2 regions of the Rhizobium sp. LEGMi-198b genome follow, and region 1 is predicted to be linked to the other one. Evidence: riboswitches for the same ligand, from Rfam matches in the RefSeq annotation. Region 1 holds a riboswitch; the other holds the start of a gene.
What was found. A riboswitch is a leader RNA that binds a small molecule or an ion and turns the genes downstream of it on or off. The one in region 1 is predicted to bind FMN.

Region 1 (3,205 bases):
GCGCTGACCATTGTCGTCGGCATGCTGCTCGTTGTCCCGACGGCCTATTGGGTGCGGCTTCGCTTGCCACAGTTACGCCCGGTCGTCGAATTCATTACGCTGATGCCGCTGGTCATTCCTGCGATCGTGATCGTCTTCGGCTACCTGCGTCTCTACAATTCATCGTCGATCCTGCCGCTGACGGGCTTCGAGCAATCGACGAACTTTCTGCTCGTCTGCTCCTATATTGTCTTGGCGCTCCCCTATATGTATCGTTCGGTGGATACGGCGATGCGCACGATCGATGTAGGTACCCTGACGGAAGCCGCAGAAAGCCTCGGCGCGAAGTGGACCACCATCATGTTCCGCTGCATTTTTCCCAATGTCATGAGCGGCGTTCTGTCTGGTGCCTTCATCACGCTGGCGATCGTCATGGGCGAATTCACCATGGCTTCGCTGCTCAATCGTCCGGCCTTCGGCCCCTATATGCAGCTCGTCGGCGCCAATCAGGCCTATCAGTCTTCGGCGCTGGCGATCATCGCACTCGCTGTAACCTGGCTCAGCATGGGCCTTCTCCAGCTCGTTTCCCGTTTCTCCAGATCCGCTCCGATTAAGGCGTGAGGCTTCACACCATGGCTTTTCTCGAACTTACCAACATCAAGAAGTCCTTCGGCGAAACCAAGGTCGTCCATGACTTCACCATGCATATCGAGAAAGGAGAATTCGTCTCCTTCCTCGGACCGTCCGGCTGCGGCAAGACGACCGTTCTGCGCATGATCGCCGGTTTCGAAACGCCGACCGCCGGCATGCTGACGATCAACGGCAAAGATCAGCGTCCCCTGAAGCCGAACCAGCGCAACATCGGCATGGTGTTCCAGGCTTACGCACTGTTTCCGAACATGACCGTGCATGACAACGTCGCCTTCGGCCTCAAGGTCGCCGGCGTTGCCAAGCCTGACATCGACAAGCGCGTCAAGGAAATGCTCGGCCTGATCAAGCTTGATCATCTTGCCGGTCGTTATCCGTTCCAAATGTCCGGCGGCCAGCAGCAGCGCGTGGCGCTCGCCCGCGCTATCGCCGTCAAGCCGCAGGTCCTCCTGCTCGACGAACCGCTCTCGGCGCTTGATGCCAAGATCCGCGTATCGCTGCGTGAAGAAATTCGCGCCATCCAGCAGCAGCTCGGCATCACCACCGTTTTCGTGACGCATGACCAGGAAGAAGCTCTGTCGATCTCCGATCGCATCGTCGTCATGAACGCCGGCCGCGCCGACCAGATCGGCACGCCCTTCGAAATCTACAACACGCCGGCCACCCGCTTCGTCGCCTCCTTCGTCGGCACGCTGAACCTCATCGAAGGCAAGGTCGTCGATCCGGACAGCAACCGCATCATGATCGGCGATCAGGGTGTGACACTGAAGCAGTCGGTCACCGCCTACAAGCCCGGCGACACCGTATCGCTGGCGCTGCGCCCAGAAGCCGGCTCGCTGGCAGAATCGGCGAAGGGCGACACTGCTCTGACCGGCGAAGTCTCCTCGGCCCACTTCCTGGGTTCGGTCATCCGCACGCGCATGAATGTCGGCGGCAACACCATTTCCTTCGACATGTTCAACAGCCCCGGAATGATGCCTCCGAGCGTCGGCGAGAAAGTCACGCTACGCTTCGCCTCCTCCGATCTGCTGGTCATCCAGGATTGATAAGCAGCGCAATTGGACAGATTTTTCGCAAGCGCCGGGCAAATCGCCCGGCGTTTTTCTTTGATTTCTGTTGCACCGCAATTATAGTCCAGGCGTTCTCAGGGCGGGGTGCAATTCCCCACCGGCGGTATGGAGGCTGATCTCCGAGCCCGCGAGCGCCTTCCGGTTCGCTGGAAGGGTCAGCAGATCCGGTGAGAGGCCGGAGCCGACGGTATAGTCCGGATGGAAGAGAGCAAGCCGGGTCGACGGCTCCTTCGCGCAAGGGGCTTCTGCGGCCTTGCGTGTTCGCCCAAGGGATATTGAGTTAAACCCTTGAAAGGCAGAGTTCATGACCATTTCCATTTCTACGCAGCCGGGCCGCATAGCGTTGATCCGGGCACGCTGGCATGCCGATATCGTCGATCAGTGCGTCGATGCCTTCATCGCCGAATGGCAGAAGACCGAAGGCGCCTCCCCCATCGACATTTTCGATGTACCCGGCGCCCTGGAAATCCCGTTGCATGCGCAGACGCTCGCCCGCAACGGCCGCTATAGCGCCATCATCGCGACCGCTTTCGTCGTCGACGGCGGCATCTATCGCCACGACTTCGTTGCCGACACCGTTCTCGATGCAATGATGCGCGTGCAATTGGATACCGGCGTTCCGATTCTTTCGACCGTGCTGACGCCGCATCATTTCCAGGAGACGGAAGCGCATATTCATTTCTTCAAGCAGCATTTCGTCATCAAGGGTCAGGAAGTGGCAAATGCCTGCCGGCAGATCCTCAGCGAACGCGCCAAGCTGCTGCCATCGGTGACTGTCTGAGTTAAGATGGTGGAGGCGGCAAAGGCCCGCCTCCATTCCTCCGGCAAGGAGCATCGCATGACCGTCCTGCGAATTGTCCCCAATCTGCATGCGGCCGATCCCGCCAGCGCTCGCGCCTTCTATGGCGACCTGCTCGGCTTGGATATCGTTATGGACCACGGCTGGATCATCACCTTTGCCTCGAAGGCGCAGACTGTGCCGCAGATCAGCATAGCCAGCGAAGGCGGCTCAGGCGCGACCGTGCCCGATCTTTCGATTGAGGTCGACGATGTCGATCAGGTCTATCAGCGCGCCCGGTCGATGCAGCTCGACATCGTCTACGATCTGAACGACGAACCCTGGGGAGTCCGGCGTTTCTACGTCCGCGATCCCTTCGGCAAGATCGTGAATATTCTGTCCCATCGATAGGCCGTTCATCCCAAATCGACGTTGAAGGTCACCCGCTCCGCCGACCATAAAGTCTCGGAATAGGTAATGGGCGCACCATCGTTATCGACATCCACTTTGAGAACGACCAATACCGGTGTTGACTTCGGCTGCCGCAACAACCGCGCCTCCTCGGCATTCGGCATGCGCGCCTCGATCTCGGTCGATAGGCGCACATAGTCGTGGACTCCGTAGCTCGCGAGTGCTGCGGTAATGGTCTGATATTGCAGCCTCGCCTTGTCGAAATCCGGAAATCGGTCAGCCGGATAGTAGGTGTCGCCAAGTTCGACGGGCACCCCAT
Region 2 (3,205 bases), on a different contig from region 1:
CGGCAAGCTTTGTCACGGGTGTCGACCTGCTGGTCGATGGCGGTTTCTGCTGCTGGTGATGACGATGCCTCGCAAGTTGATCGCCGGAAACTGGAAAATGAACGGGCTGATCTCGGACCTGAACGAGATTGTCGCCATCGCGGCCGCCGCCGATGGCGCGAAGGCCGAAGCCATCATTTGCCCACCCGCCACCCTTATCGACCGCGCCGCGTCAATAGCGCGCGGCTCAAAATTGCGGATCGGCGGGCAGGATTGTAACGCCTCGCCGTCGGGCGCCCACACGGGCGATGTTTCCGCGAACATGCTGGCCGATCTCGGAGCAACCTGTGTGATCCTCGGCCATTCGGAGCGTCGGGCAAACCATGGTGAGACCAGCGCTCTCGTCGCCGCAAAAGCGGCGGCGGCTTACCGCGCCGGACTGACGGCCATCGTCTGCGTCGGCGAAACCGACGATGAGAGGACCGGCGGCATGACGCTTGTGGTCGTCGAAAGCCAGCTTTCGGCGTCCGTTCCGGACAGTGCTTGCGCTGCCAACACCGTTATCGCCTACGAGCCGGTATGGGCGATTGGAACCGGCCGCGTTCCGACGGAGGCCGAGATCGCCGAAGTTCACGCCGCCCTGCGCGGGGCCTTGATCAAGCGATTTGGCGCTGAGGGCAATGAGATACGGCTCCTTTACGGTGGTTCCGTGAAGCCATCGAACGCGGCCTCGCTATTTGCCATTGCAGGCGTCGACGGCGCGCTTATCGGGGGAGCCTCGCTGAAGGCATCGGATTTTGCAGCGATACTGCATGCTGTCCCCTGAATGCGAGCCCGATGGTTGGCCGCCGACGGGACGGCCTTGAAGATTTATTTTGCTAAGCGCCGTTTGCCAGGAAGCACGGCGGTGGACCGGGAGACATCCGAATGAACCGCTTCGAAAACAAGACCGTCGTCATCACTGGAGCCAGCCGGGGCATTGGCGCCGCCATCGCACGGCGCTTTGCGAAAGAGGGCGCAAATCTCGTCGTTTCCGCCAATGAGGAGTCGGTGCACTCCGTCGCCGAAGAGATCAAGAAGGATGGCGGCAAAGCGATCTCCTTCGTCGGCGACGTCACGGATAAGGCAAGCGTGAAGGCCCTTTACGATGCTGCGGAAGATGCCTTCGGTACTGTCGATGTCTCGATCCAGAATGCCGGCGTCATTACAATCGCGCGGATTGAAGACATGACCGAAGGCGAGTGGGACAAGGTCATGGCCGTCAACACCAAGGGTGTTTTCCTGTGCGCACAGGAAGCGATCCTGCGCATGCGCAAACACGGCCGCGGCGGACGCATCATCAATACCGCATCGGGACAGGCACGAGACGGCTTCATTTATACGCCGCACTATGCCGCCTCGAAGATGGGAGTGGTCGGGATCACTCAGAGCCTCGCAAAGGAAGTCGCCACCGAAAATATAACCGTCAATGCGTTCTGCCCGGGCATCATCGAGACGGACATGTGGGCCTATAATGATCAGGCCTGGGGTAAGCTCCTTGGCAACTACGGTCCGGGCGAGTTGATGAAGGAGTGGGTCGCAGGCATTCCGATGAAGCGCGCCGGTTCCGGCGAAGACGTCGCCGGTCTCGTCACCTTCCTCGCGAGCGATGATGCGGCCTACATCACAGGTCAGACGATCAATGTCGACGGCGGTCTCATCATGTCCTGAGTTCCGTCAGGCATGAGAAAACAATCTGTTCACCGGTTGTGTCGCAGAAAAGACAGTGAGAGGAAAACTGCCCTCTTGCGGGAGGCCATATCGATCGCCTATCTTATCATCGTTCTCAGGGCGGGGTGAAACTCCCCACCGGCGGTATCGAGGAAACTCGGAGCCCGCGAGCGCTTCCGCAAATTGCGGAGGGTCAGCAGACCCGGTGAGAGGCCGGGGCCGACGGTTAAAGTCCGGATGGAAGAGAGCAACCGTGCGAGCACCACCAGTGTTGTGGTGTGTCCGCAGGCTTGTTCGCCCAAGGGATAAACAGTGACTTCGAAAGAGGTCTTGGATGCCGCAAAAGCGGCTAACCCTTGAAAGGCAAAGTGCATGGCAATTTCCAAAATCGAAGACGCAATCGCGGCGATTTCACGCGGCGAGATCGTTGTTGTTGTTGATGACCAGGATAGAGAAAACGAGGGCGACCTTGTGATTGCGTCCGATGCTGTGACGCCTGCGGCAATTACCTTCATGATGAATCATGCGCGCGGTCTGATCTGTGTGGCCGTGGAAGGTGAAAGGCTGGATGAGCTCGACATTCCCCTGATGGTTCCACGCAATACCGAGGTTCTGAAGACCGCCTTCACGGTGTCCGTCGACTATATTCCCGAAACGACGACAGGGATTTCTGCAGCCGATCGCGCCGCGACGGTTCGTGCCCTCGTTACGCGGGGCACGCAGCCGGACGACTTTGCCCGCCCGGGGCATATTTTCCCGCTGCGCGCTCACCCGGCTGGCGTGCTTGGACGTCCCGGCCATACCGAGGCAGCCGTCGATCTCGCAAAGCTTGCCGGACGCTCCGGATCTGGCGTGATTTGCGAAGTCGCCAATGACGACGGCACCATGGCTCGCCTTCCCGATCTTGAGAAGTTTGCCGAGCGGCACGGCCTGCTCCTGGTGACGATTGAAGATCTGATCGCTTATCTGGCGCATCAGCGCGATCTGGCGACACCGGAAATGTCGGCAGCCTGACAGTAGGCGCGCGCCCGGTGGCCGGCGCCTGCCCACAGTTCCAAATCCACGCCGAGCTGCAGAGATTGGAGCGCGAGGAGTCTTTGACACCCCTCGCGCTCGCTTGTGCACTCCGGTCCATCACCAAGCCTTGAAATTCCAAACCGGAAGTTTGGACACATCCTCACCATCCGGAAGGCCGATATCCTGGCGCATGCGATTGGACAGATGAGAGGTTTGGTTTGCCTCTTGATGGCGCCGCCAGACGGCGAGAAACAACGCAAACGCGGTCTTCCGAGCGCCGAATTTCAGGCAGAGTTCATTAACCGTTGCCGAAAGGGTATCTGCAACCAAAGATTGTGCTTCGCGCATAGTGTCTTTCCCGGCGCAACGACGCAACCAGGTCCTTTCGAAGGTCAAAAGACGCGGGGATAACGGACGCGAAAATACGAACGTTCGTTCCGGTAGCCGGTCACGTCAAGATAATAGGGAAAATGCTAAACGGCAGAGAATCCGAGGGCTT

Region 2: another riboswitch for FMN. It lies ahead of ribB (3,4-dihydroxy-2-butanone-4-phosphate synthase); the one in region 1 lies ahead of ACXHXG_RS08825 (6,7-dimethyl-8-ribityllumazine synthase).

Annotation. Positions count from the first base shown of each region.
Region 1 covers NZ_JBSYVH010000002.1:442,334-445,538, forward strand. The annotation lists gene ACXHXG_RS08815 (ABC transporter permease) at 1-600, shown strand, start outside; gene ACXHXG_RS08820 (ABC transporter ATP-binding protein) at 612-1,673, shown strand; FMN riboswitch at 1,764-1,911, shown strand; gene ACXHXG_RS08825 (6,7-dimethyl-8-ribityllumazine synthase) at 2,002-2,478, shown strand; gene ACXHXG_RS08830 (VOC family protein) at 2,536-2,886, shown strand; gene phnF (phosphonate metabolism transcriptional regulator PhnF) at 2,892-3,205, opposite strand, start outside.
Region 2 covers NZ_JBSYVH010000007.1:278,755-281,959, forward strand. The annotation lists gene ACXHXG_RS24955 (SDR family oxidoreductase) at 1-59, shown strand, start outside; gene tpiA (triose-phosphate isomerase) at 59-805, shown strand; gene ACXHXG_RS24965 (glucose 1-dehydrogenase) at 907-1,689, shown strand; FMN riboswitch at 1,797-1,942, shown strand; gene ribB (3,4-dihydroxy-2-butanone-4-phosphate synthase) at 2,062-2,703, shown strand; gene ACXHXG_RS24975 (DUF1127 domain-containing protein) at 2,824-3,054, opposite strand.